DNA from 2 places in the Bifidobacterium sp. UTCIF-38 genome. Region 2 is predicted to be linked to the other one. Evidence: riboswitches for the same ligand, from Rfam matches in the RefSeq annotation. Region 2 holds a riboswitch; the other holds the start of a gene.
What was found. Region 2 has a riboswitch for FMN ahead of ribD (bifunctional diaminohydroxyphosphoribosylaminopyrimidine deaminase/5-amino-6-(5-phosphoribosylamino)uracil reductase RibD). Riboswitches for the same ligand answer to the same signal wherever they lie in the genome.

Region 1 (13,673 bases), on a different contig from region 2:
AGCCTTCCCCGAGGGAACCGCCGCATGCGTGCAACGGATAATGATCAGACGATCAGGCCTGCTGCTTGGTGCTGGCGTAGTAGGCGGCGCCGACGATGCCGGCCTCGTTGCGCAGCTCGGCGGGCACGATCGGAGTCTTCACGTCGATGAACGGGATGAACTTCTCCGACTTGCGGCTCACGCCGCCGCCGATGACGAACAGATCCGGGTTGAAGTACTTCTCGAGCAGCGCGTAGTACTTGGTCAGACGCTTCGCCCACTTCTTGAAGCCAAGATCCTCGTTCTCGCGCACGGCGCTGGACGCGTAGCGCTCCGCATCCGGGTGATCCTCGTCGAGGATCAGATGGCCGAGCTCGGTGTTCGGCACGAGCACGCCGTCCATGATCAGCGCGGTGCCGATGCCGGTGCCGAGGGTCGTGGCGATGACGAGGCCGTCCTTGCCCTTGGCCGCGCCGAACTGCTGCTCGGCCAGGCCCGCCGCGTCGGCGTCGTTCACCACGGTGACCGGGCGACCGCACGCCTCGGAGAACACGGCGGTGACGTCCACGCCGACCCAGGACTGATCGAGATTGGCCATGAAGTCGAGCTTCTGGCCGGGCTTGATCGGCGCCGGGAACGCAATGCCGACCGGCGCGTTCTCCGGAACCTCGAAGTGATCCAGCTGCTGCCTGACGATCGCGGCGACCGCCTCCGGGGTGGAGACCTCCGGAGTCAGAATCTTGAGTCGGGGCTCGGCGAACTCGCCCTTCTCCAGATTCACGGGCGCCGCCTTGATGCCGGAGCCGCCGATATCCACGCCGAATGCCTGTGCGGTTTCAATCATCGTTGACCTCTTCTCCTCTTTGTACGTTGGGATATGCCGATATGTGCATCCTACTCCCCCGTGCGCCCGATGGTGGGATAATGGGTCGCATGGAACATACGCAACTCATCGACGCGGTGAACATCCGCACCGCGATTCGCTCCTATGACGCCGACCCGATCGATGATGACGTGGCACGGCAGCTCAGCATGACGCTCGACCCGATCAACCTCATCTCCGGACTCGACATCCAGCTCGTGCGCGACCAGCCGAAGGTGTTCGCGGCGGCGAACGAATCCGGGCACCTGAAGAACGCGGCCAACTATCTGGCGATCGTCGGACCGAAGGACGACGACGAGGCCAGGGAGCGAGCCGGCTTCTACGCCGAACGCGTCGTGCTGACGGCGACGCTGCGAGGACTGGGCACCCTGTGGGTCGGCGGCTCGTGGGATCGCGAGGAGGCTGCGAGGCACTGCCGCATCGCCCGCGATCAGGAGCTGTATCTGGCCGTCGTGATCGGATACCCGGAGCATCATCTCGAACGTCTGCAGCGCGGCTACGACGAGCTCGTCGAATACCAGCGCACGCACCGGCCGACCAAGACGTACGAGCAGTTCACGGCCGGCATGTCCGACGAGGAACGCGCGGCCGCACCCGAGTGGTTCAGGGCCGGCGTCGAAGCGGCGATGAAGGCGCCGAGCGCGATGAACCGCCAGCCTGTCGTCTTCTCCTACAATCCCGCCGACGGCACGGCAGCGGCGCGCATCGACCCGGCGGCGGGCGACGAGCATTGCGCGGCGAACGATCTCGGCATCGCGAAACTCCATTTCCAGATCGGCGCCGGCCAGGGCCAGTGGGCGTGGGGCGACGGCGGACTGTTCCTGCACAGGTAACGCACGCCTCGCCGCGCGCCAGCGCGCCATAAGCAGCGTCTATAGCCGACATTCCCGCACAGTGGAATGTCGGCTTTCGCATATCCGCTCATACGTGTATACAGGGTTCTGTCAGTTTCAGGGAAGGTGCAATTCCTTACTGGCGGTAATCCGCACCCCGGGATTCATAACGGGAGCATGCGGAAAGCCCGCGAGCCGCCCTAAGGCGGCCGATCCGGTGCGATTCCGGAGCCAACGGTTACAGTCCGGATGGAAGAAACGAGGAACTCAGCATGAGTGCGTCTTCTGATAACCATATCCAGACCAACGTCGACCACGCCACCGGCTCGCACGCGACGGGCGTCGCCGACTCCGGCCGCTGGTCCACGCGCCGCATCGCCGTCTACGCGCTGTTCGTCGCGCTCGCGATGGCGTTGAGCTTCGTCGAATTCCCGATCATTCCGGGCATCGCATGGCTCAAGTACGATCCGTCCGGCATCGTGTGCCTGATCGCCGGCTTCGCCTTCGGGCCGTCCGCCGCCGCGATCGTCTCCGTGCTCGGCTTCGTGCCCCACCTGTTCATGGATCCGTGGGGCACGCTCATGGCCGTGCTCGTCGCGCTCGCGCTGTCCGTGCCGGCCGCGTTCATCTATCGCGGGAACCGCAGCCGCAAGGGCGCGCTGATCGGACTCATCGTCGGCGCCGTCGTCGCGCTGGTCGTCGCGATCCTCGGCAACCTCGTCGTGACCCCGATCTACGCGCACATGACCGTCGCTCAGGTCGCCGCGCTCATCGTGCCGGCCCTCCTGCCGTTCAACCTGCTCAAGTTCGCGATCCACGGCGTCGTCACGTTCCTGATCTACAAGCCGATCTCGAACCTGCTGGACCGCTGATCCGAAGGCCGTCCCATCCGACCGTATGACTTCATATGACCACACCTCCACCGCAGACGCGGCGAGTCTGTCCGGCATCCGATTCAGCTACGACGGCGGCGCCACATGGGCGCTCGACGGCGTGGATCTCGTCATCCGAGACGGGGAATACGTCGCGCTGACCGGTCCGAACGGATCGGGCAAGTCGACGCTGGCCCGACTCGTCTCCGGGCTCACCGCGCCGGACGCTGGTGAGGTGACCCTGCTGGGACGGCATGTGTTCGGACGGACGCAAACGCCGGCCGGCATCGTGTTCGCGCCGAATCCGGACGCGTATCGCGCGGCGCGACGCGGCATCGGCGCGGTGTTCCAGAACCCGGAGGATCAGATCGTCACCACGGTCACGCAGGACGACGTCGCCTTCGGCCCGGAGAACCTCGGCGTGCCGCGCGAGCAGATCGGACGACGGATCGACGCCTCGCTGCATGACGTCGGCATGGAGGCATACGCTGCCGCCGACCCGACGCGGATGAGCGGCGGCCAGCAGCAGCGTATCGCCATCGCCGACATGCTCGCGATGCGACCGCGCATGCTCGTGCTCGACGAGCCGACGGCGATGCTGGATCCGGCGGCGCGCGCGGAGGTCCTGCGGATCCTCGATTCGCTGCATGATTCCGGCACGACGATCGTGCATGTGACGCATCATCGTGACGAGGTTTTGCGGGCGAATCGTGTTGTGCGGGTTGACGCGGGGCGAATCGTCTTTGATTCCGGCTCTTCCGGTGACCGCTCATCTGAATGCTATGACGAGTCCGTTTCCGATTTTTCCGGTGACCGCTCATCGGGTGGCGGTGTGCGTGTCTCGACACGCTCAAGGCCGCTCGGCCAAGCCTACGGTCGAGACACGCACACCGCCACCCGTTCGCTCGAATCGCTCGAATCGCTCGAATCGCTCGAATCGCTCGAATCGCTCGCAATGGTGCGTTCCAGCGAGGATTCCGCGCGCTCCGGCGATGTTGCGGTTTCGGTGTCGGGGATTTCGTTTGCCTATGCTCCGGATTCGCCGGCGGTGCTGCGTGACTATTCGCTCACCGTCGCGCACGGCGAGACCGTGGCGATCATGGGGAGCAACGGGGCCGGCAAGTCGACGCTGGCTCGACTGATCTGTGCGCTGGACAAGCCCGATGCGGGGTCGATCACGGTTGAGGGTATCGCGGTGGCCCGCACGCGTGGCAACAACGGAAACGCGGGGCGCAAGCCGCGTATGCTCAAGCGCCGGGATCGCCGTCGGCTGCGCGAGGTCGTGGGGTTCGTGATGCAGCGGCCGGAACGGCAGCTGTTCGCCGAAACCGTGGCCGAGGATGTGGCGTATGGACCGCGCAACCAGCATCTCAATGAGCACGAGGTGAGCGAGCGGGTCGACTGGGCGCTCAAGCTGCTGCATATCGAACATCTGGCCGATCGATCGCCGTTGGAGCTCTCCGGCGGACAGCAGCGACTGGTGGCGATCGCCGGCGTGATCGCCTGCAGGCCTCGCGTGCTCGTCATGGACGAGCCGACCGCGAGTCTCGACACGGCGGCGACCGCGCGCATCCATGAGCTGGTGCATACCCTGCATGATCAGGGCGTGACCACGCTCATCATCACGCACTCCGAAGCGGAGGCACACGAAATCGCCGATCGGATCGTCGTCATGCCGTCGCACGACGACAACGGCAATCCCCCGGCCCTCGCAGCCTCCGATCAGAACGACGGCCGGCGGTCGCTCCCCCTGATCGCGCGGCTCGACCCGCGGGTGAAGATGGTGTCGTTCCTCGCGATGATGTTCACGGCGTTCGCGATCAACACGCCGGCGCAGCTGCTGCTTGGCGCGCTCGTGGTCGCCGGGGTCGTAGCGGCGGCGCGTATACGGCCCGCACGGCTCCTGCGTTCGGTGCACATGTTCCTCGCGCTGTTCGTGGTCGCGGGTCTGCTCAACATCTTCTTCGTCAGATCGGGAACCGTACTGGCGCAGCTCGGACCGATCCCGATCACCGATGACGGCGTGACCGTGGCCGTGCTGTACGCGTGCCGTTTCGCGCTGGTGATCATTCTGGGCGCCGTATTCCTCGAAACGACCACGCCCACCTCGATGACCGACGCGTTCGGGGCACTGCTCTCCCCGCTGCGTCGCCTCGGCATGCACACGCAGGAGATCGCACTGGTCATGTCATTGGCGTTGCGATTCCTGCCGACGCTCGGCAACGAGGCGAAGGCGATCGCGGACGCGCAGGCGGCGCGTGGCGGTTCGATCGAAACCGGCTCCCCCGCCGAACGCATCCGCGCGATGGTCGCCACAATCGTGCCGATCTTCGCCGGTACGCTGCGCCACGCGGACAATCTCTCCCTCGCGCTTGACGCGCGCTGCTACGAGGAGGGCGCGCGACGCACCCACTGGCGTGTGATGCAGGTCGCGGCCCGCGACATCGCGTTCCTTGCGTTCGCGGCGGTCTACATCGCCGTGCTGGTCACGCTGGGACTGCTGCTGCCGTCCATCTGATTCGACCGACTACGCCGCCTTGGCAGTCTTGGCCGGCATCGCCCGGCGCAGCAGCGTCGTGATGACGATCGCGCCGACCGAGAAGATCGCGCCGACCGGGCCGAGCCAGGTCAGGCCCAGATGGTCATTGACCAGTCCGCCGACCGCCGAGCCGAGGGCGATGCCGATGTTGAAGCTCATCGAGTTGAGCGAGGCGGCGAGGTTCATCGAACCCGGGTGCGCTTCGGCGGCCACGTCCATGTACAGCACCTGCGACGCGGAGTTGAACAGGTACATCATCATGCCGAGCGCGACGAGCAGAACCGCACCGTAGAGCGGCACGATCGAGGCGAGTGCGAGCGAGCACAGCAGGATCGCGTGCAGGCAGAAGATCGGGCGGGTGCGTGCCAATGGTTCGACGCCGCGCCCGCGTTCGGCGATCCTGCCGCCATACAGGTTGCTCCACAGGCATGCGACGCCGTAGAGCACGAGCCCCACGCTCACGTACTGTTCGGGCACGCCGATCTCGTCGCGCATGATCGGGGTCAGATACGTGTAGAACACGTAGCTTGATCCGGCGCCGCACACGACGGTGAGCACGCCGCCCCAGATGCGCTTGTCGAAGAAGAGGCGGAACTGGCGCAGGAATCCGATGGTCACCGGATGCGAGTTGCGCGGCAGGAACGCGGCCATGAGACCCATAAGCACGGCGGTCAGGCCCGTGATGATGAAGAACGTGATGCGCCATCCGAACGTGTTCGCCACCCACGTTCCGAACGGCACGCCCACCACCGAGGCGATGGAGAAGCCGGAGAACACCCACGCGATGAACTTGGTGCGGTATTGTTCGGTGGTCACGTCGGGCGCGTAGGTCATCGCGATCGCGACGAGCGTTCCGGAGACGAGCGCGATCATGATGCGGGCGACGACCAGCACCGGATAGTTCGGCGCGAGCGCGCACAGGAGATTGCCGGCGAGGAATACGCCCATCAGGGTCAGGTAGGTCACGAAACGCGGGAATCGCGCGGAGATCGCGGATCCGAGCGGCGTGACCGGCGCGTACACGAACGCGAACAGGGCGACGAGATTGCCGACGGTGACCTCGGAGACCTTGAGCCCCTGCGCGATGTCCGGCAGGATGCCGACGACGACGAACTCGCTCATGCCGAGCATGAAGCTCGCGAGGATGAGGATCGTCACCGGCAGGTTGAAGAAGCGATCGGGCTTGGTCGCCTTGGTCGCTGCGGTCGAGATCGGTGCCGGATCATGCGGATCATGCGGATCATGCTGCGGCGCAGGCACGGAACCATTCGTCATCTTCACGGGCTTCAGAGCTTCGGCAAATACGTCTTCAGCTCGTACGCCGTGACCTGACGGTTGTATTCCTCCCACTCCCGGCGCTTGTTGCGCAGGAAGTACTCGAAGGCGTGCTCGCCGAGGACTTCGGCCACGAAGTCTGACTTCTCCATGATCTTCAGGGCGGCGCCGAGCGAACGCGGCAGCGGCTCGATGCCCATCGCCTGACGCTCCTCGTCGGTCAGCTCCCACACGTCGTCGCTGGTCGGCTCGCCGAGCTGCATCTTCTTCTCGATGCCGTCGAGGCCGGCGGCCAGCAGCACGGAGTACGCGAGGTACGGGTTGGCGACCGGGTCGAGCGCACGGAACTCCATACGCGCCGAATTGCCCTTGCCGGGCTTGTACTGCGGAATGCGCAGCAGCGCGGAACGGTTGTTGTGGCCCCAGCAGATGTAGCTCGGAGCCTCGTTGCCGCCCCACAGACGCTTGTACGAGTTGACGTACTGGTCGGTGACCGCGCAGATCTCCGCCGCATGGTAGAGGATGCCGGCGGCGAACTGACGGGCCGTGATCGACATGTTGAACTCCTGACCGGCCTCGTAGAAGGCGTTGGCATCGCCCTCGAACAGGCTCAGGTGGGTGTGCATGCCGGAACCGGGGGCGTCGGCAAGAGGCTTGGGCATGAAGCTGGCGTGGATGCCACGCTCCAGCGAGATCTCCTTGACGACGGTGCGGAAGGTCATGATGTTGTCGGCCGTGGTCAACGCGTCCGCGTACCTCAGGTCGATCTCGTTCTGACCGGGACCGGCCTCGTGGTGCGAGTACTCCACCGAGATGCCCATCTGTTCGAGCATGTTCACGGTGGCGCGGCGGAAGTCCATGCCGGGGCTGCGCGGCACGTGGTCGAAGTAGCCGCCCTCGTCGATCGGGGTCGGGGCCTTGGACCAGTCGGTCTGCTGCTCGAAGAGGTAGAACTCCATCTCGGGGTGCACGTAGAACGTGAAGCCCTTCTCCTTGGCCTTGGCCAGCGAGCGCTTCAGCACATGACGGGGATCGCCGAGGCTGGGCTCTCCCTCCGGGGTGAGCACGTCGCAGAACATGCGGGCGGTGCCCTGAGGACCGCCGCGCCACGGCAGGATCTGGAAGGTGGACGGGTCCGGCTTGACGATCATGTCGTCCTCGGAGACGCGGGTCATGCCCTCGATGGCCGAACCGTCGAATCCAAGCCCCTCCTCGAACGCCGCCTCCAGCTCCGCCGGTGCGATGGCCACGGACTTCAGGGTGCCGAGCACGTCCGTGAACCATAGTCGAATGAAGCGCACGTCACGTTCCTCGACCGTGCGCAGGGCGAACTCTTGCTGCTTATCCATAGCCACATATCCTCACACCCGCGTGTTATCGCTTTGTTTCGTCCTGCCCGGAAGGCGCTAGAGTAGAGGTCTATGAGTGAAGTTAGCGAAGTTGCACAGGACCATCTGACCCCGTCCGCCAATCCTCCCGTCGACGTCACGTCGTGGAGGCAGGCCGACGATCCCCGCGAGCGTTCCCGCGCCGGCATCGCCGCCCGCACGAAGGCTCCCCTCGAATCGCACGCCATCTGGCAGGTGAGGCCGGACCGCAGCGAGGCGATCGCGCTGCTGGAGGAGCAGTCGGCGATCCGAGTGCCCGATCTGATCCCGCTGAGATACAAGCGCATGAGCGTGAGCCCCTTCACCTTCTACCGCGGCACCGTGCTCATCATGACCAACGACCTCGCCACCACGCCGGTCAGCGGCATCCCGGTGCAGTGCGTCGGCGACGCGCACATCGGCAACTTCGGCATCTTCCGCTCCCCCTCGGCGCGACTCGTGTTCGACATCAACGACTTCGACGAGACCGCGATCGGCCCGTGGGAGTGGGATCTGAAGCGTCTCGCGGTGTCGGTGGAGATCTGCGGACGCGCGAACAGGCTCAAGGAGAAGGACGTGCGCGCGGCGGTCCTCAAGTGCGTGCAGACGTACCGAGAATGCATCAAGCAGTTCTCCGAAATGGATTACCTCGACGCATGGTACGAGCATCTCGACGTCGAGGAGACGCTCGACCGCTTCGAGACGAACGAGGGCGGCAAGCGCAACCGCACGCTGCGCGAGGCCGCGATGAAGGCGCTGCTCAAGGACAATGACGCGGCCGCCGCGAAACTGTGCAGGCTCAAGGACGGCAAGCTGCGCTTCAAGTCCAATCCGCCGGAACTGGTGCCGATCAACGAGCTGACGAGCTATGCCGATCCGGAGGCGCTGCAGGCGCGTCTCGACACCCTGTTCGACAACTACCGTCACTCCCTGTACGAGGATCGCCGCTGGGTGTTCGACCACTTCCGCTATCAGGACAGCGCACGCAAGGTGGTGGGCGTCGGATCGGTCGGCCAGCGCGCGTGGGCGAGCGTGTGGATCGCTCGCGACATCGACGATCCGATGATGATCCAGATGAAGGAGGCCACGTATTCGGTGCTCGAGCACTACTGCGGCGCCTCCCCGTACACGACGCACGGCGAGCGCGTGGTGCAGGGCCAGAAGCTGATCCAGTCGACCGCAGACGTGCTGCTCGGCTGGACCAGTTTCCTCGCCGAGGACGGCAGGAAGCGCGACTACTACGTGCGCCAGCTGTGGAACGGCAAGGGGTCGATCGACATCGACAACCTCAACGCGACCGCCCTGTCCGACCTGTCCCGCATGTGCGCGTGGTGTCTGGCGCACGCGCACGCGAGGACGGGCGATTCGATCGCGATCGCGAACTATCTGGGCGGCTCGGACGACTTCGACCGGGCGATCGCCTCGTTCGCGGTGAGCTACGCCGAACAGAACGACGAGGACTACGCCGTGTTCAAGCGCATGATCAAGAAGGGCGAGCTGCCCTGCGCCTAGCGGACGGTGCCGCTCAGCGGGCGACCTCCAGCGCCTCCTCGAGAGTGAAGGCGCGGGCGTAGAGCGACTTGCCGAGAATGGCGGAGTCGACGCCAAGGTCGGCGAGCGTGCGGATGTTGCGCAGGTCGTCGAGCTTGGCGATGCCGCCGGAGGCGGTGACCTTGGCATCGGTGCGTTCAGCGACCTCACGCAGCAGGTCGAGGTTCGGTCCGCTCATCATGCCGTCGCGGGCCACGTCGGTGACGACGTAGCGGGAGCAGCCGGCGTCGTCGAGCATCTTCATCGTCTCGAACAGGTCGCCGCCCTCACGGGTCCAGCCGCGAGCGGCGAGCGTGTGGCCGCGCACGTCGAGGCCGACGGCCACGCGGTCGCCGTACTTGGCGATCGCCTTGCGCGTCCACTCGGGGTTCTCGAGCGCCGCGGTGCCGATGTTCACACGGGCCGCGCCGGCCTCGAGGGCGGCGTCGAGCGAGGCGTCGTCACGCACGCCGCCGGACATCTCGATGTTGACGCGGTCGCCGAGCTCGTGGACGATCTCGCGCAGCTGGGCGCGGTTGTCGCCGGTGCCGAACGCGGCGTCCAGGTCGACCAGGTGGATCCATTCGGCGCCGGATTCGACCCACGTGCGGGCCGCTTCGAGCGGGGAGCCGTAGTCGGTTTCGGAACCGGATTCGCCCTGACGCAGGCGCACGGCCTTGCCATCGCGCACATCGACGGCGGGAAGCAGAGTCAACGACATGTCAATAACCTTTCGTAGATAGGTGTCCGCCCGTTAGAACGTGGCGATCCAGTTTTCGAGCAGCTGAGCGCCGGCGTCGCCGGACTTCTCCGGGTGGAACTGCGTGGCGAACAGGGGTCCGCGCTCGTAGGCGGCGACGAAGCGGCTGCGGCCGTACGTGCACCACGTGACGCGCTGCTCGTCGGGCAGTTCGATCTGGAACTCGCTCAGGTTCTTCGCCTTCGCGTCGAGCGCCGCGTAGGAGTGGACGAAGTAGAAGCGCTCGTCCTCCACGCCCTTGAGCAGCGCGGAGCCGTCGGCGGCCTCGACCGTGTCCCATCCCATATGGGGCACGACGTCGGCGTCCAGCGGATCGACGCTGCCGCCGATCAGTCCGACGCCGTGGGCCTCCTCGCCATGCTCGTGACCGAGCTCGAAGAGCACCTGCTCGCCGACGCACACGCCGAGCACGGCGCGGCCAGCGCGCAGGCGATCCGTGATCACACGGTCGCCGCCGACCTTCTTCAGGCCCTCCATGCACGCGGCGAACGCGCCGACTCCCGGCACGACGAGACCGTCGGCCTCGAGAGCCTGCCGGTAGTCGGAGGTGAGTGAGGTGTCGACGCCGAGGCGCGCAAGGGCGCGCACCATGGAGCGCACGTTGCCGAATCCATAGTCGAACACGACCGCAGTGGTCATTGATCCCCCTTAGGTACTTACAGTGTGATCAGTGTGATCAGTGTGATGCGGGTCAGTCGATGCTCGACCCGCGCGTGGCGCCTCCGCGGCCGAACCGCGTGTGCTCGGCGATCACCTTCATCGCGGACTCGTGATCGAGGCTGCCGGAGTCGACCACCTCGAAGCCCTGCGTCTTGAGCTGGGCGACGGTGGTGATGCCGAGCATCAGGTCCTCGACGAATCGCGGCGTCGAGTTGAACAGGATCGGCGGGGCGAGGGTCTCCCCCGCCTTGCCGCCCGCGTAGATCGAGACCTCGAGCTTGTCGGCGCGGTTGACGCCGAGCACGACGCTCATGCCGCCGACCACGGTGGTGATGTCGCGGGCCGCGGCCTCGGGGCCGTCGCCGTCGAGATTGCGCAGGACCGCGATCGCGCCCTGATTCGAGCCGACGCAGTCTGCGGAGATGTCGGACAGCTGGCAGAACGCGGCGAGCAGCGGCGCGGACGCGATGCGCGTGACCAGCGCCGCCATCTTGGCCTTGTTGCCGAGCAGACCGTCGAGCGCATCCTCGAAGCCGAACGACGGGTCGATCGACGAGGCGTCGTCCGGGATGTCGATGTCGAGATCGTCGGACAGGTCATCGACGCCCGAGTCCGGATGCGGGTCGAGGTCGTCCACGTCGGACATGTCGGAGGTCTCCTCGTCGGCGAACTCCTTCTCGAATCCCTCCAGTGCCTTGGCGATGTCCTCGTCGGTCAGATGCGAATCGCCCGGGTCGGAATCCCGGCCGGAGCGATCCTTGTCGTCGTCGAAGTCGTCCGCCATCACAGGCTTCCCTTCGTGCTCGGGATCAGCCCCTCGATGCGCGGGTCCGGTTCGATGGCGAACCGCAGTGCGCGTGCCAGCGCCTTGAACTCGGCTTCGGCGATGTGGTGCGGGTCGCGGCCGGCGAGCACCTGCAGGTGCAGGCAGATGCCGGCGTGCAGGGCGATCGACTCCATGACGTGACGCACGAGCGAACCGGTGAAATGCCCGCCGATCATGCAGTATTCGAAGCCCTCCGGCTCGCCGGAGCACACCACGTACGGGCGTCCGGAGATGTCGACGACGGCCTTGGCGAGCGCCTCGTCGAGCGGCACGGTGGCGTCGGCGAACCGGCGGATGCCGCGCTTATCGCCGAGCGCCTGCTTCAGCGCCTCGCCGAAGACGATGGCCGTGTCCTCCACGGTGTGGTGCACGTCGATGTCGGTGTCGCCGTGCGCGTGGATCTTCAGATCGATGAGCGAATGCTTGCCGAGCGCGTTCATCATGTGATTGTAGAACGGCACGGAGGTGTCGATGTCGGTCTGTCCGGTGCCGTCGAGGTTCAGCTCGAGGTCGATGTGCGATTCGCTGGTCTCGCGAACGATGTGCGCGGTGCGCGCCATGATGCTTACGCTCCTTTATCGATTGGGTATCGATTGATCGATTATTATCGACTGGGTTCAGACGGCTCTTAGCGGGCCTCGACGAGACGCATCGACTCGACGAGCGCCTCGCGGAAGCGGGCCATCTCCTCGTCGGTGCCCATGCACACGCGCAGCCAGCCGTCGGGGCCGACGACGCGGATCAGCACGCCGCGCTTGAGCAGTTCGTCGAAGATCGCCTCGCGGTCGTCGAAATGACCGCCGAACAGCAGGAAGTTGGAGCCGGATTCGGCAACTTCGAGCGGTTCGCCCTTGTAGGTCTGGGCCTTGAGCCACTCGGCGGTGGCCTCACGGGTCTCGCGCAGGTGCTCGACGCGGCTCAGCTGCTCGTCGGTGTGCTCGAACGCGGCGATCGCGGCGGCCTGCGTCACGGCGGACAGGTGGTACGGCATGCGCACGATGCGCACGCAGTCGATGATGCCCTTGCTCGCGGCGAGGTAGCCGACGCGCGCGCCCGCGAAGGCGAACGCCTTGCTCATCGTTCTCGAGACGGCGAGGTTCGGATGGTCCTTGATGAGGGTCACGGCGCTTGGCGTGCCGGGCTTGCGGAACTCGACGTACGCCTCGTCGATGACGAGGATCGGGTGCACGCCCTCGCCGGCGCCCTCGACTTCAGCGGTCTCGCAGGCGGCGAGGATGCGTTCGATGTCCTCCATCGCCAACGGCGTGCCGGTGGGGTTGTTCGGGCTGGTGAGCAGCACCATACTCGGCTTGACCTCGTGGATCGCCTCGATGGTCTTCTCGACGTTCAGCGTGAAGTCCTCGTTGCGGTGGGCGAGCTTCCAGCCGGTGAACGTGTCGCGCGCGTACTCGGGGTACATCGAGTAGGTCGGGTCGGCGCCGAGCGCGGTGCGGCCCGGACCACCGAACGCCTGGAACAGCTGGAGCATGATCTCGTTGGAGCCGTTCGCACCCCACAGCTCGTCGACATCGAGACGGGTGCCGGATTCGCGCGCGAGGTAGTCGGAGAACGCCTTGCGCAGTTCGATGTGCTCGCGATCCGGGTACCGGTTCAGCGTCGGCGCGATCTCGCGCACGCGCCTGGCGATCGTGTCGCACACGGCCGGATCCGGCGCGTACGGGTTCTCGTTGACGTTAAGGCAGACCGGCACGTCGAGCTGGGGCGCGCCGTACGGCTCCTCGCCGATCAGATCGTTCCTCAGCGGCAGGTTCGCCGGAATCGCGTTGCCGTTGGTCTCGTTGTTCCCGCTCACAGCAGACCGGCCTCCTTCTCCTGCTCGCGCAGAGTGGCCTTGTCGTACGGGTCCTTGACGAAGCGGGACAGCACGCACTCGCCGTGCGCGGGCAGATCCTCGGAGACCGCGAACGCGTTGATGCGCGCGGCCAGGGCCTTCAGGCCCTCCTCGTCGTATTCGATGACCTCGACCGGCTTCATGAACGTGTGCACGCCGAGACCGGCGGCGAAGCGGGCGGTGCCGCCGGTGGGCAGCACGTGGTTGGAGCCGGACATGTAGTCGCCCAACGGCACCGGGGAGTACGGACCGCGGAAGATAGCGCCGGCGTTCCTGATGCGCTTGACGACCGCATCC
Region 2 (15,831 bases):
AGTTCTACTACACGTTCGCGCAGGGGCAGGATATCATCAAGGCCGTCGAGAGCGCCGAGCCATCCAAGGGCTGGAGCGCCGACATCGAGCAGACCAGCATGATGAGCTACCTCATCAGCTCGATCCTGCCGTTCGTCATCTTCTTCGCCCTGTTCTGGTGGATGATGAGCCGTATGGGCGGTGCCGGCGGCATGCTCGGCATGGGCGGCAAGAAGAACAACGGCAAGCTGCTCGAAGGCCAGACCCCGACCACCAAGTTCTCCGACGTCGCCGGCGAGGACGAGGCCCTGGCGGAGGTCGAGGAGATCAAGGACTTCCTCAAGGATCCGTCCAAGTACAAGGCGCTGGGCGCGCGCATCCCGCGCGGTGTGCTGCTGTACGGTCCTCCGGGCACCGGTAAGACGCTGCTCGCGCGAGCCATCGCCGGCGAGGCGGGCGTCCCGTTCTACGCGATGGCCGGCTCCGACTTCGTCGAGATGTTCGTCGGCCTCGGTGCCTCCCGCGTGCGCGACCTGTTCGACGAGGCGAAGAAGAACGCCCCGGCCATCATCTTCATCGACGAGATCGACGCCGTCGGCCGCAAGCGCGGTTCCGGCATGGGCGGCGGCCACGACGAGCGCGAGCAGACCCTGAACCAGCTGCTCGTCGAGATGGACGGATTCGACAACGACACCAACCTGATCATCATCGCGGCCACCAACCGCCCCGACGTGCTCGACCCCGCCCTGCTGCGTCCGGGCCGCTTCGACCGTCAGGTCGGCGTCGCCGCCCCGGACCTCGAAGGCCGCGAGGCGATCCTCAAGGTTCATGCCAAGGGCAAGCCGTTCGTGCCGGACGTCGACCTGCACATGGTCGCCGTGCGCACGCCGGGCTTCACCGGTGCCGACCTCGCCAACGTGCTCAACGAGGCTGCCCTGCTGTGCGCCCGCGCCGGCGCCCAGCTGATCGACAACCGCGCCATCGACGAGGCGATCGACCGCGTCCAGGCCGGCCCGAAGCGCAAGTCGAAGGGCATGGCCCTGGACGAGCTGCGCAACACCGCGTACCACGAGGGCGGCCACGCTCTCGTCGCCGCCGCGCTGCACAACACGGACCCGGTCACCAAGGTGACGATCCTGCCGCGTGGCCGCGCGCTCGGCTACACCGCCGTGATGCCGACCTCCGACCGCTACTCCCAGTCGCGCAACCAGCTGCTCGATCAGATGGCGTACGCGATGGGCGGCCGCACCGCCGAGGAGATCGTGTTCCACGACCCGACCACCGGCGCGTCCAACGACATCGAGAAGGCGACGAAGATCGCCCGCACGATGATCACCCAGTACGGCTTCTCGACGAAGCTCGGCGCCATCAAGTGGGCCGACGACGACGATCAGAGCTCGGACTTGAACGGCATCGGCCCGCACAAGTACTCGAACCAGACCGCCGAGATCATCGACGAGGAGGTGCTGAAGCTCGTCGAGACCGCGCACACCGAGGCGTGGAAGATCATCAACGACAACCGCGACATCCTCGACGAACTCGTCCGTCAGCTGCTCGTCAAGGAGACCTTGAACGAGAAGGAGCTGGCCGAGATCTTCGCGCCGATCAAGAAGGCACCGGAACGTCCGGTGTGGCTGTCCGACGACAAGCGCCCCGACTCCGATCGTCCGCCGGTCGAGATCCCCGAATCGCTCAAGCGTTCGGTCGGCATGAAGCCGGGCGAGTGATCGGACGATGACGAGCACGAACCCGGATTACCGCGGTTACGACGAGGAGGGCGTGCGCCGTGCCGTACGCCTCTTCCTCACCTCCATCGGCGAGGACCCTGATCGCGAAGGACTCGTGGAGACGCCGGACAGGATCGCCCGCGCCTGCCGGGAACTGTTCGCGGGCCTCGGGTCCTCGCCCGCGCAGGTGCTGGAGAAGCACTTCGACGTGGACACCGACGAGCTCGTGCTCGTCAAGAACATCGAACTGTATTCGGTGTGTGAGCATCATCTGCTGCCGTTCCATGGTATCGCCCACGTGGGGTATATCCCCGCCAAGGACGGCGTGATGGGACTGAGCAAGCTCGCACGGCTCGTCGAGGTGTATGCGCGCCGCCCGCAGGTGCAGGAGCGACTCACCCAGCAGATCGCCGACGCGCTCGTCGAATACGCGGGCGCGCGTGGGGTGATCGTCGTCACCGAATGCGAGCACCTGTGCATGTCGATGCGCGGCATCAAGAAATCCGAGGCACGCACGGTCACCTCCGCCGTACGGGGGCTGTTGCGCAATCCCGCCACGCGTTCCGAGGCGATGAGCCTCATCATGAGTCGGTGAGGACGCGCCGCACAGGCGTCTACAGGTGACGGGCCGACTCGCAATCCATGGAATCGCAATCACACGAAGGGGAACATCATGGTTGATCTGCGAGCATTGCACGATACCGATCGCACGCTCGTGATGGGCGTACTCAACATCACCGAGGATTCCTTCTCGGACGGAGGCCTCTGGCTCGACCCGGTCGCGGCCGCGAACCATGGGCGGGCCATGGCCCACGCCGGCGCCGACATCATCGACATCGGCGCCGAATCCACGCGGCCCGGCGCCAAGCGCGTCTCCGAAGCCGACGAGCTGGCGCGCATCACCGGCGCGGTCAGGGCGCTCATCCCCGCCGGAGCGACCTTGTCGATCGACACCACGCGCGCATCGGTCGCGAAGGCCGCGCTCGACGAGGGCGCGCAGATCATCAACGACGTCTCCGGCGGCACGCTCGACCGTGAACTGCCGCACGTCGTCGCCGACCACGACTGCCTGTACATCGTGCAGCATTGGCGCGGCTGGCTCGCCGGATCCCACGGCGCAACCCCCGACGCCGACACCTCGCACTACGAGCATGGCGTGCTCAGCGACGTGCGCGACGAGCTGATGCGTCAGGTCGACGACGTACTCGCCGCCGGCGTCGACCCGACGCGCGTGATCATCGACCCGGGTCTCGGCTTCTCCAAGCCCGGCATCGAACATAACCTGCCGCTGCTCGCGGGACTCGACACGTTCCGCGCCACCGGTTATCCGGTGCTCATCGGACAATCGCGCAAACGCTTCGTCACCGCGATCCTCGCCGGGGCGGGCATCGACGGCGTGGACGGGGCCGGCCCCGATATGGCCGCTCGCGACGACGCCACCGCGGCGCTGAGCGCGCTCGCCGCCGAACACGGCGCATGGGCGGTGCGTGTGCACGACGTGCCCAGATCCCGTGCCGCCGTGGCCGTGGGCAACGTGTGGCGGCAGTACGCGGGACAATACGCGAATAGACAGTTAAGTTAAGTAAAGGAATTCGATGGACATCATCCGACTGACCGGTGTGCGTGCGAGCGGCACGCACGGCGTGCTCAACTTCGAACACGAACGCGCCCAGCCGTTCATCGTCGACGCCACGCTGCATCTCGATCTGACCCGCGCCGGGCGTACCGATGCGCTCGGGGATACCGTCGACTACGGGAAGGTCGCCAAGGCCATCGTGGATGTCATCGAAGGCGATCACGTCGATCTCATCGAAAAACTCGCGCAGGAGATCGCCGATCGGGTATTCGCCGTCGACACGGCGATCCGCGAAGTCGAAGTCACCGTGCACAAGCCCCATGCGCCGATCACCGTGCCGTTCGACGACGTCGCCGTCACCATCGACCGTACGCGCGAATCGGATGCGGGGAATAATGGTGACGGACAGGATGCGTCGGACGGCATTCATCGCGCGGTGATCGCGCTCGGCGGCAATCAGGGCGATATCGCATCGACGCTGCGTGATGCCGTGCGTCGCATCGACGCGTTGGACGGCACGCAGATCGTCGGCGTCTCGCCCCTGTATCGCACCGCCGCATGGGGCATGCCCGACGGCACGCCCGATTTCCTCAACGCCGTGGTCGAGGTGACGACCACGCTGCCCGCATCCCGTCTGCTGCACGAGCTGCTGTGCATCGAGGCCGATCACGGCCGCACGCGCGACACACACTGGTCGAACCGCACGCTTGACCTCGACATCATCGACTACGACGGCGTCGAATCGGACGATCCGGACCTGACCCTGCCGCATCCTCGCGCATGGCAGCGGGCGTTCGTGCTCGTACCGTGGGCCGCGCTGGATCCCAAGGCCGATCTGCCCGGCATGCATGGCGGTCCGGTGCGCGAGCTCGCCGAAGGACTGCTTGCCGAATCCGATCCGGACAGGCCGCCGGTCACACTCGTCTCGAAGGATTGGATGGGCGCGGAGTCGGCTGGGATGCCGGCTGACGCTTCGGGGCTGCGTCCGTCGCGGACCGTCGTCGATGCCGGTGACGGTGCGATGATCTCCAGCAGGGCCGTGATCTCGATGGACTCGACCTCCACCGACGCCGAACGACTGTTCCGCGAGGCGATCGTCGCGATCGACGGACTTCCCGGCAATCAGGTCGAAGGCATCTCGCCCCTGTACCACGTGAGTAACTTCGATGGACCGGACGCGATGTCCGCGGTCATCCAGATCGAGACCAGACTTGGTGCACGTGCCCTGATCAGCGCACTCGGCACCATCGAGCAGTCGCACGGCAACGCCATCGACCTCGATCTGGTCGACATGGACGGCGTCGAATCCGACGATCCCGACTGCCGCGTACCATGGCCCACGGCTCGTGAACACGCTTCCGTACTCGCCCCGTGGATGGACATGGATCCGAACGCCACGCTCGGCGGTGACCCGGTGTCGTTCCTGCTGGCGATGGCACCCGACGCGGCGCGCGTCGGCATACTGTCCGACAACTGGATTCTGGGAGGAACCCCTCGATGAGCGCAAAACGTACGCCGTGGTGGCAGCCCGCCCTCGCCCTTGCGTTGGGAACGGTCGCCGGTGCCGTCGTCGCGGAACTGGGGGAGCGCTTCAATCTCACGCTGATCGGCGCCCCATGGTTCGTGGCCGCACTGCTCATCGCCATCGGCGTCATCGTGCTGATCCTCGCGTTGAACGTGCACAAGTACGCCACCACGGATCCACGCAAACGCCCCAGCACCTTCATCAATCCGAGACTCGCGTTCGACACCTTGGTGCTGTCGAAGGCGCTCGCGCTGGCCGGTGCGATGCTCGCCGGATGGTACGGCGGGCAGATCATCCCCACCATCGGGCATATCGAGGCCGACTTCTACTCGCAGGCGGTACTGGAATGCGCGGTGACGGCCGTGGTCTGCCTGATCGACATGGTCATCGGACTGGTGGGGGAGTGGCTGTGCCAGCTGCCGCCCACCGAAGGCCCGGAGAATCCCAAGATGAAGAGGGCTGAGAGGGAGCGCGGCGTCGCCCCCGCCGCCGCCAAGACCGTGCGCTAAAGACTCGGTAATCACCGTATTCTTCCGGCCCCCTCTGACGAGGGGGCTGTCGGCGGAGCCGACTGGGGGAGAGATAAGCCCAAGGTTTCAGTCGCGCGGCACGCGGATCATCGCCTCCTGCGCGATCGCCGCAACCAGTTCGCCGTCACGCGAATACACCTTCGCCAATCCCAGTCCGCGGCCGTGCGCGGCGGTCGGCGTATCCTGCACATACAGATGCCACTGGTTGATGTTCACGTCGCGGTACCACCACATCGAATGGTCGATCGACGCGTAGGAGATGCCGGGTGTCGAGATCGACAGGCCGGCGCGGCGCAACACCGGCTCCATCATCACCTGATCGCAGCCGAGCGCCAGCATCGCACGGTGCATGAGCTGCGGCACGTCGACCTCGCCATCGGCCTTCATCCACACCATCTGCCGTCCGGAATCGGCGGCGGCCGACTCCTTGTCCGGTCCCAGCATGATCGTGCGCGTGATATGGCGGATGTCGAACGGCGACTTCTTCACGTAATAGTTCGCGAACGGCGACTTGCCGGCGTACGGCTCCATCAGCTCCTTCGCGCTGGTGAGCGACTCCGGGTCGGGCAGGTCGGACGGCATCGGATCGGCGAACTCCACGCCGGACTGCCCCTCGACCTGGAACGAGGCGATCGCCGTGAGGATCGCCCCCTCGGCCTGCGTCACGTTGACACGTCGGGCGGAGAAGGACCGGCCGTCGCGCAGCTTCTCGACGTCGAACAGCAGATCCTGGCGGATATCTCCCGGAGCGACGAAATAGCCGTGGATCGAATGCGGCAGACGATTCTCCGGAACCGTCTTGGCCGCGGCCATCAGCGACTGCGCGATGACCTGGCCGCCATAGACGCGACCGGTGGGGAAGTACAGGCTCTCGCCGTTGATATACGTATGATTGCGATACCCCGAGGGTTTGCCTAGCTTCAGCACCTTCACCAGATGCTCCAGCGGCGTCATGGTGTCATCGGTCATGTTCTCCCCCTGATGTACTTGCTCGGTTCACTGTCGTTTGCTCATACTGTAGCGACGGGGCGTTACCCGTGCCGGAGACGATTGTTACGAGCGTATGTGCAACGTGAACATCGGGTTATCGTGCAATGGTAACGCGGATATGGTAAAGGCCTTCCTCCGGCCGTCGGCGGTTATCCGCGGCGGAGAAAGGCCCGTAATCCCGGTCCCCTCTGACGAGGGGGCTGTCAGCGAAGCTGACTGGGGGAGAGAAAGCCGGTATGCATGTACTAGCGCGTCAGCTTCCTGTGCAGGCGGTGCGGGCGGGCCGCATCCTCGCCGAGGCGGGCGACGCGGTTCTCCTGATACGCCTGGAAGTTGCCCTCGAACCAGTACCACTTGGCCGGGTTCTCGTCATCGCCCTCCCACGCGAGGATGTGCGTGGCGACGCGGTCAAGGAACCAACGGTCGTGGGAGATCACCACGGCGCAGCCCGGGAAGCCGAGCAGCGCGTTCTCGAGGCTCTCGAGCGTCTCGACGTCCAGATCGTTCGTAGGCTCGTCGAGCAGCAGCAGGTTGCCGCCCTGCTTCAGGGTCAGCGCCAGGTTCAGACGGTTGCGCTCGCCGCCGGAGAGCACGCCGGTGAGCTTCTGCTGGTCGGAGCCCTTGAAGCCGAAGCTCGCGACATAGGCGCGGGTCGGCACCTCGACGCCGGCAACCTCGATGAAGTCAAGACCGCCGGAGACCGCCTCCCACAGGTTCTTGTTCGGGTCGAGGCCCTCGCGGTTCTGGTCGACGTAGCTGATCTTGACGGTGTCACCGATCTTGAGCTCGCCGGACGTCAGCGGCTCGAGGCCGACGATCGTCTTGAACAGCGTGGACTTGCCGACGCCGTTCGGGCCGATCACGCCAACGATGCCGTTGCGCGGCAGCGTGAACGACAGGTCGTCGATGAGCACGCGGTCGCCGAACGCCTTGTGGATGTGGTTCGCCTCGAGCACCAGCGAACCCAGACGCGGGCCGGCCGGGATCTGGATCTCGGAGAAGTCGAGCTTCTTGTTGTTGCGGGCCTCGGCCTCCATCTGGTCGTACCTCTCCAGACGGGCCTTGTTCTTGGCCTGACGGGCCTTCGGCGAGGAACGCACCCAGTCGAGCTCGTCCTTCAGGCGCTTGGCGAGCTTCGCGTCCTTCGCGCCCTGGATCTCCATACGCTTGGCCTTGGTCTCCAGATACGTGGAGTAGTTGCCCTTGTACGGGTACAGGTGGCCGCGGTCGACCTCGCAGATCCATTCGGCAACGTTGTCCATGAAGTAACGATCGTGGGTGACGGCGATGACGGCGCCCTTGTACTGGTGCAGGAACTTCTCCAGCCACAGGATCGACTCGGCATCGAGGTGGTTAGTGGGCTCGTCGAGCAGCAGCAGGTCCGGGGCTTCGAGCAGGAGCTTGCACAGGGCCACGCGGCGGCGCTCGCCACCGGAGCACACGGAGACCGGGGTGTCCGGATCCGGGCACTGCAGGGCGTCCATGGCCTGTTCGAGCTGGGAGTCGAGATCCCAGCCGTTGGCGGCGTCGATCTCGGTCTGGAGCTTGCCCATCTCCTCCATCAGGGAGTCGAAATCGGCGTCCGGGTTGGCCATCTCCTCGCCGATCTGGTTGAAGCGGGCGACCTTCTCCGCGATCGGGCCGAACGCCATCTTGATGTTCTCGCCGACGGTCTTGGTGTCGTCCAGCGGCGGCTCCTGCTGCAGGATGCCGACCGTGTAGCCGGGGGTGAGCGTGGCCTCGCCGTTGGAGACATGCTCGATGCCGGCCATGATCTTCAGGAGCGTGGACTTGCCCATGCCGTTGGGACCCACCACGCCGATCTTCGCGCCCGGCAGGAAGCTCAGCGTCACGTCGTCGAGGATGACGCGGTCGCCGAACGCCTTGCGGGCCTTGATCATTTGGAAAACGAATTCTGCCATGAGTTGCAGCTGCTCCTTACAAAAGTTGGAATTCCGCCGTTTCTTTGGTTCATGCATGCAGATTGACACATGCGGATTGACGGTCGCCGTCCGTTGGTTGCGTTGCCGTCATCTCGCCTTGTCGTCCGCGTCCATGCGGCGCGTGTCCGCATAGCGGTCGATTCCATGCCAAACCACCGCCCACCATGGTAACGGAAGGGCTGGAATGGCGGGGCTGTGACTGTCGGCGGTGGGGTGCCGTACGTTTGCCCGGTTGTTTCGCGGTCGTATCCGGACAAACGTACGTTGACGGATACTTACCGTACGTTCATTCGGATGTTTGGCACCCGTATCCGGGCGAACGTACGTTGACGGGCACTCACCGTACGTTCGCCCGGAAAGGATGGAGGAATTACCCGGACGAACGTACGCCCCATGACCGGTGCCGCCGTCGGGGTCGGTCATGGGGCGTACGTCTACGTCGGTTACGTCGGTTACGTCGGTTACGTCGGCTATGCCGACTGGTCACTTGCCGGCGCCGATGGCGCGCAGTACGTTGACCATCTCGATGGCGCCGAGCGCGCAGTCGAAGCCCTTGTTGCCGGCCTTGGTGCCGGCGCGTTCGATGGCCTGTTCGATGTTCTCGGTGGTGATCACGCCGAAGAGCACCGGCACGTCGGAGCTCAGCGACACCTGCGCGATGCCCTTCGCGGTCTCGTTGCACACGAGATCGTAGTGGGAGGTGGATCCGCGGATGATCGCGCCGAGGCAGATCACAGCGTCGTAGCGGCCGGTGGACACCATGCGCTTGGCCGCGATCGGGATCTCGAACGAGCCGGGCACCCACGCCACGTCGACGTTCTCGTCGGCCACGCCGTGACGGCGCAGACCGTCCTGCGCGCCGGACAATAGCTTCGAGGTGATGAACTCGTTGAATCGGGCCACGACGATGCCGATGCGGATCGGCGCGTTCGCTTCGCTTCCGGCGAGGGTGGTGGTGTTCGCGACCAGCTGGCCTTCGAATACGGTCATGTCAGTTCTCCTTGGTGATTGTTGTAGTGGTGATTGTGGTGGTTGCGGTTGCGGGGACGCCCAGCAGGTGTCCCATGCGCCGTTGCTTGGTGGACAGGTAGTTTGCGTCGTATGCGTTCGGCGGGATGACGATCGGCACGCGGGATGCGACGGCGACGCCGGCACGCTTCAGCTGCTCGATCTTGTCCGGGTTGTTCGTCATCAGGTTGACGGATGCGATGCCGAGATCGCGCAGCATGGCCGCTGCCGTGTCGTATTCGCGCGCGTCGGCGGGGAAGCCGAGCTTCAGGTTCGCGTCGAGCGTGTCGAAGCCCTGCTCCTGCAGCTCGTAGGTGCGCAGCTTGTTGAGAAGCCCGATGCCGCGGCCCTCCTGACTTAAGTAGAGGATCACGCCGCGGCCCGAGTCGGCCACGCGACGCATCGCCTCGTGCAGCTGCGGACCGCAATCGCAGCGCTGGGATCCGAACACGTCGCCGGTCATGCACTGCGAGTGGATGCGGCACAGCACGGGCGGAATCGCCGCCGCCGTATCGGATACGCCGGAGACGTTTTCCGCGTCGGCCATCGCGGCGAGGATGTCGTCGCCCATCATCAGCGCCACATGCTCACCGCCGTTCTCGGATTCGTAGCCGACCATCGTGAACCGTCCGTAGTCGGTAGGCAGATCCACCTGCGCGACGCGACGCACCACGCTCGGGAACGCGTGCGTGCGCCGGTACTCTTGCAGTTGGGCGATGGTGATGTACGCGAGATCGTGCTCGGCGGCGAACCGTTCGAGATCGCCGCGTCGCATCATCGTGCCGTCCTCCTTCATCATCTCGCAGCACAGGCCGCACGGCTCGAATCCGGCCAGCCGGGCCAGATCGACGGTCGCCTCGGTGTGTCCGTTGCGTTCCAGCACGCCGCCTTCGCATGCCACCAGCGGGAACATGTGTCCGGGGCGGCGGAAGTCCTCCGGCCGCGTATTCGGGTCAATGCAGGCCAGTGCGGTCAGCGAACGGTCGCGCGCGCTGATGCCGGTGGACGTGGTCACGTGGTCGATGGACACGGTGAACGCCGTGTGATGGTTGTCGGTGTTCGTGGCGACCATCGGCGCCAGTTCGAGGCGATCGGCCATCTCGGCGCTCATCGGCGTGCAGATGAGTCCCCGGCCGTGCGAGGCCATGAAGGCGATGTTGCTCGGCGTGGCGTAACGGGCGGCACAGATGAGGTCGCCCTCGTTCTCGCGCCCCTCGTCGTCCGCCACGACGACGATGCGTCCCGCCCGGATGTCACGGATCGCGCGTGCCACCTGATCGATGTTCGTGTGATCGGTGTTCAATGAAGTCATATTGTGTCCTTTGTCCGTGAAGAGGTTCGTGTGCATGTCAGAAGCCGTGCTCGATGAGGAAGTTCTCGGTGATCGCCCCGGATCCGCCGGAACCTCCCCTGTTGGCGTCGCCATCGCGCGACGGCAGTGCGAGTAGTCGGTCGACGTATTTCGCGATCGGATCGGTTTCGAGATTGACGATGTCGCCGACTCCGCGTTCGGCAAGCACCGTATTCGAGGCGGTGTGCGGGATGAGGGAGACGCCGAACGCGGTCTCCGTGACGGTCGTCACCGTCAGACTGATGCCCTCGACGGCGATCGACCCCTTCTCGGCGATGAACCGCATGAGCTCGTATGGCGCGCGGATCGTATAGACCTTCGCGATGCCGTCGGGCATGATCGACTCGACCGCGCCGGTGCCGTCGATGTGCCCGGAGACGATGTGTCCGGAGAAGCGGCCGTCGGCGGGCATCGCGCGTTCCACGTCGACATGGTCGCCGCGCCGTAAGGTCCCGAGGGAGGAGCGGCGCAGCGTCTCGTGCATCACGTCCGCGGTGAACGCCGTGCCATGTACGGCCGTCACGGTCAGGCATACGCCGTTGACGGCGATGCTTTCGCCGATGATCGTCCGATCGGTCACCACCACCGGCGAGTCGACGGTCAGATGCGCGAAATCGGCGCCACGATCCAATCGCACGACCATGCCCAGATCCTCAACGATTCCCGTGAACATACTCGACGCCTCCTTCGATGACGATGTCGCTGCCCACCGTGGCGACGGTGCGATCGATGATGCGGAAGGCGTCATCGGGAGCCTCGACCCCCTCGCCGCCCACCGGGCCGGGGGCGTTTCGCCCGCCGAACAGCTTCGGCGCGACGTAGGCGCTCACCTTGGACACCACATGATCCCGCAGCGCCGACCACGCCAGCGTTCCGCCGCCCTCGATCATCACGCTGTCCAATCCGCGCTCGCCGAGTGCCCTCACGATCCCGGCGACGCTCACGTGGTTGTCGTCGTCAGCGTCCACGCGAAGGATCTCGCATCCGGCCTCACGGTAGGGGAGCGTACGTTGCTCGTCGTCGACCGCCGTGGCGATGATCGTCGGCGTCTCGCGCGCGGTGGCGACGATCGCCGCGTCGATCGGCGTGCGCAAATGGGTGTCGCACACCACGCGCACCGGATCGTGACCGCCGTCGATGCGGCAGGTGAGCTGCGGATCGTCCGCCAGCACGGTGCCCACGCCCACCATGATCGAGGCGAACCTGCAGCGATCCTCGTGCACGCGATGGCGCGCATCCTCGCCGGTGATCCAACGGGAAAGGCCGGTCGAGGTGGCGATGCGGCCGTCCAGCGTCATCGCGTATTTGAGCATGACGAACGGCGTGCGCGTGGTGATGGAATGAAGGAAGATCTCGTTGAGCCGGTCGCACTCGTCCCGCAATACGCCTTCGACGACATCGATGCCGGCGTCGCGCAGCTGACGCACGCCCTTGCCGGCCACCAGAGGATTCGGATCGGGAGAGCCGACCACCACGCGGGCCAGTCCCGCATCGATGAGCGCCTTGGAGCACGGCGGCTGCTTGCCGGTATGGCAGCAGGGCTCCAACGTGACGTAGATGGTGGCGCCGCGAACGTCGACGCCCGCCCGTTTCGCGGCCTCAAGCGCGGCGCGTTCGGCATGCCAGCCGCCGAAATGATCATGATGACCGGTGGCGATGATCTCGCCATCGCGCACGATGACGGCGCCCACCATCGGATTCGGGTTGACCCTGCCCGCTCCGAGCCGCGCGTGGCGCAACGCCACGGACATGAAGTCCCTATCGTCCATGAGTCCCCTTTCCTTGCTCGATAGGGCATGTCCAGGGGTGTGTTTCATGGGGGAGGACATGGGCTCGCCTGCCGCAAGACGTCCGCGCGACCCTCCTGAAACGCAAAAACCCTGAAATCCATTGGATTTCAGGGCGTCGATCATGAGAGTACGCGCGAACGTCGGCCGACATTCGCATGTCTTCCGCAAACTTCTTCCATCCAGACTATGACTGTCGGTACCGGAATCTCACCGGTTCGGCCGCGCGATCACTCGCGAGGCTAGCGGACTGTACCGCCGATCGGGAATTTCACCCTGCCCTGAAGATGCATATTGATTTATCAGGGCACGACTATACAGGCGACCGCCTTCCGGACCGGGGTCGTCTCGGAATGTGGAATAGCCGTGCATCGGCTTGATACGGCGATTCGCCGTGATATAACGGTTTGCCGGCGCGGCGCTCGCCGTCGGCATAATCTCAGCAGGTATGGTCGTGGGACAGGAGGGGTCGGCGAGGGAAGCTGGACTCCGATACCTCGAAACATCGAAAAGGAGCATATGATGACCGATTCCACGACGATCGAACAGCCCGATGAATCCATCGAACGTGCCGATTGGCTGGCATGGAGGCGTCAACGTGAGGAGGGGCTGTGTGCGCCGTACGGATGGCTGTCCCAGACCGGACTGTACTGGCTGCAGGCGCTCGGCGGATTCAGGGCCGTCATTCCGGGCATCAATGGCGAATGGCTGTTACAGGATGGCGAGGTCATGTTCACGCCGCAGCCGTCCGTGGAAAGCGGCAGGGGTGCCGACAGTGCTGGCGACCAGTCCAACGCGCTGACGCTGGTGGATGCCAGGGGCGATCGCACCCCGATCACCGGCTCCGTGCGTGTGCCGAGCGACGCCACGGCGAACGGATCGTACGTCGAAGCCGGGCAGATCCGCGCCGCGGTGATCGAGCGCGGCGGCCGGTTCGGCATCCGCGTGCGGGACCCCGAATCGCCGTTCCGCCGTGATTTCACGGGCATCCCGGTCTATGACTTCGATCCGGCGTGGCGGATCGAGGGTCGGTTCGAGCCGTACGGCGAGTCGCAGGACACGGTGGTGAGCACCCGCGTCGAATGGCTGACGAGCACGCTTGAGGCCATCGGCGTGGTGCGCTTCGAGGCGCAGGGCGTCGAACAGCGTCTCATCGCGTTCGACGGCGGCGTGAAGGACGGCGCCCGCGAACTGTTCATCATCTTCCGTGATCCCACCAACGGCGACACCACCTACGGCAGCGGCCGGTTCCTCAACGCGACGGTCGCCGCGAATGCCGACGGCACCGACGGCGGCGCGTCGGACGTGCTGCTCGACTTCAACCGCGCCTTCAATCCGCCGTGCGCGTTCTCGCCCTACTGCACCTGCCCATTGGCCCCGGCCGAGAACACCGTGACCGTCCCCGTCACCGCCGGAGAACGCCACTGAGAGACCGGCGGCGTCCGTCAGCGGCTCTCACTCGGCCCGGCGGCCGCGGTCGCGGATGAACAGGGATGCGACGAGGCAGATCGCGCACACGATCGCCACGTCGCGGAACGAGGCGCGCATGCCGAAGGCGGAGGCGGCGGCCTCGTCCATGCCGTCCGCGGCGGCGCTTGCGGCATGCGTGTTCATGATGGTGATGAGCAGGGCGATGGCCATCGCGCCGGAGGTCTGACGCATCGTGTTGTTCATCGCGGTGCCGTGGGGGATGCGCTGACCGGGCAATTGATTCAGCGCGGCGGTGACCAGCGGCATCGAACTGAACGCGGAGCCGGCCAGCAGCACCGTGAAGTAGAGCGCGGGCTGCCACACCGGCGTGTGCTCGTTCATCGTGGCGAGCATCGCGGCCGCGGCGGTGAGCAGAGTGAAGCCGATCAGGGCGATCGGGCGTCCGCCGATGCGGTCGTACAGACGGCCGGCCACCGGGTTGAGCAGGCCCATCACAATGCCGCCGGGCATCATGATCAGACCGGATTCGAGCGCGTTGACGCCGAGGTCGTTCTGCAGATACAGCGGCAGCACGTTTTCGATGCCGATGAACGAGGCGAATCCGATCACCGACACGGTCAGGCACAGCGAGAACATCGGAATCGTGAAGATGCGGAAGTCGAGCATCGGCTGTTCGAGCCTGAACTGACGGACGATGAGCAGCGTCAATCCCACGACGCCGACCGCCAACGAAACCAATACCGTCACGCTGGCCCATCCGGCCTTGCCCGCGTCGGAGAAGCCGAACAGCACACCGCCGAAACCGAGCGTGGAGAGCACCGCGGACAGGACGTCGATGTGCGGTCTCGTCGGCTCGCCCACGTTGTACACGGTGAACCATGCGGCGATCAGCACGCATCCGGCGATCGCGACGAGGATCGCGAACATCCAACGCCAGCTGAGCCATTCGACCAGCAGCCCGGAGACGGTGGGGCCGAGCGCGGGGGCGAACGCGATGACCATGCCGAACATGCCCATCGCTTGGCCGCGGCGTTCGGGCGGGTAGACGCGGAACAGCACCGTCTGCAGCAGCGTCATGAGCACGCCCGCGCCGCACGCCTGCAGAATGCGTCCGGCCATCAGCAGTGCGAAGCTCGGTGCCAGTGCACAGGCCAGCGATCCGGCGAAGAACGTGCCCATCGCGTAGCCGAACAGCTGGCGCGTCGTGAAGGTCTCGATGAGAAACGCGGTGATCGGGATCATGATGCCGTTGGTGAGCATGAACCCGGTGGTGAGCCACTGCACGGTGCTGTTGGGCACGTCGAACTCGCGCATCAACGTGGGCAGAGCGGAGATCATCAGCGTCTGGTTGAGCACTGCGGCGAACGAGCCGATCATCAGCGTGATGATCATCGCCCCCGTGTTGGGGTGCGCGTTGGACGGTGCTGCTGCGTCGCGGGATTGGGGGGTTGTGGAGGTCGTGTTCATGGGTGCTTCATCCTTCATCTGGCGTACCTGCCGGCGGGGCTGCCACATATGTTGTGTGATCCGTGAGGTTGAACCGCATGACATTGTAGGCTCATCGCGTCCGGGGGACGTTGTTTTGCGTGCGCGATACGAACGCCATAAGGATTCCGTAAGGAAGGCATGACAGGTCAGCGGCGTGCTCCTATCCTGTATCGCAGGAGAAGGCGGCGGCATCTCGAGGAGAGGCAATGACCACAACGAACGACGTCCCTGCGATTTCCACACGTCATCTGACCAAACGATACGGCAGGGCGCGGGGCATCGAGGATGTGAACCTCACCGTGCGGCAGGGCGAGATCTTCGGCTTCATCGGGCCGAACGGCGCCGGCAAGTCGACGACGATCCGCACGCTGCTGGGGCTCATCCGCAGGACGAGCGGCGAGGCGTCCATCCTCGGACTCGATTGCGAGAAGGATCGCACGCGCATCCTCGAACAGGTGGGATACCTGCCCAGCGAGGTGTTCTACTACGACGGCAT

Region 1: another riboswitch for FMN. It lies ahead of BW11_RS04675 (ECF transporter S component); the one in region 2 lies ahead of ribD (bifunctional diaminohydroxyphosphoribosylaminopyrimidine deaminase/5-amino-6-(5-phosphoribosylamino)uracil reductase RibD).

The regions. Positions count from the first base shown of each region.
Region 1 covers NZ_JFAL01000010.1:985-14,657, forward strand. The annotation lists gene ppgK (polyphosphate--glucose phosphotransferase) at 53-823, opposite strand; gene BW11_RS04670 (nitroreductase family protein) at 913-1,695, shown strand; FMN riboswitch at 1,805-1,960, shown strand; gene BW11_RS04675 (ECF transporter S component) at 1,968-2,567, shown strand; gene BW11_RS04680 (energy-coupling factor transporter ATPase) at 2,593-5,085, shown strand; gene BW11_RS04685 (MFS transporter) at 5,095-6,381, opposite strand; gene glnA (type I glutamate--ammonia ligase) at 6,393-7,730, opposite strand; gene BW11_RS04695 (DUF2252 domain-containing protein) at 7,803-9,260, shown strand; gene priA (bifunctional 1-(5-phosphoribosyl)-5-((5-phosphoribosylamino)methylideneamino)imidazole-4-carboxamide isomerase/phosphoribosylanthranilate isomerase PriA) at 9,274-9,999, opposite strand; gene hisH (imidazole glycerol phosphate synthase subunit HisH) at 10,033-10,677, opposite strand; gene BW11_RS04710 (hypothetical protein) at 10,730-11,482, opposite strand; gene hisB (imidazoleglycerol-phosphate dehydratase HisB) at 11,482-12,084, opposite strand; gene BW11_RS04720 (histidinol-phosphate transaminase) at 12,153-13,337, opposite strand; gene hisD (histidinol dehydrogenase) at 13,334-13,673, opposite strand, start outside.
Region 2 covers NZ_JFAL01000024.1:41,897-57,727, forward strand. The annotation lists gene ftsH (ATP-dependent zinc metalloprotease FtsH) at 1-1,706, shown strand, start outside; gene folE (GTP cyclohydrolase I FolE) at 1,714-2,301, shown strand; gene folP (dihydropteroate synthase) at 2,380-3,288, shown strand; gene folK (2-amino-4-hydroxy-6-hydroxymethyldihydropteridine diphosphokinase) at 3,302-4,783, shown strand; gene BW11_RS08740 (DUF3180 domain-containing protein) at 4,780-5,316, shown strand; gene BW11_RS08745 (acyl-CoA thioesterase II) at 5,404-6,306, opposite strand; gene ettA (energy-dependent translational throttle protein EttA) at 6,573-8,249, opposite strand; gene ribE (6,7-dimethyl-8-ribityllumazine synthase) at 8,754-9,260, opposite strand; gene ribB (3,4-dihydroxy-2-butanone-4-phosphate synthase) at 9,262-10,590, opposite strand; gene BW11_RS08765 (riboflavin synthase) at 10,628-11,302, opposite strand; gene ribD (bifunctional diaminohydroxyphosphoribosylaminopyrimidine deaminase/5-amino-6-(5-phosphoribosylamino)uracil reductase RibD) at 11,283-12,398, opposite strand; FMN riboswitch at 12,583-12,709, opposite strand; gene BW11_RS08775 (DUF1684 domain-containing protein) at 12,939-13,844, shown strand; gene BW11_RS08780 (MDR family MFS transporter) at 13,872-15,314, opposite strand; gene BW11_RS08785 (ABC transporter ATP-binding protein) at 15,542-15,831, shown strand, end outside.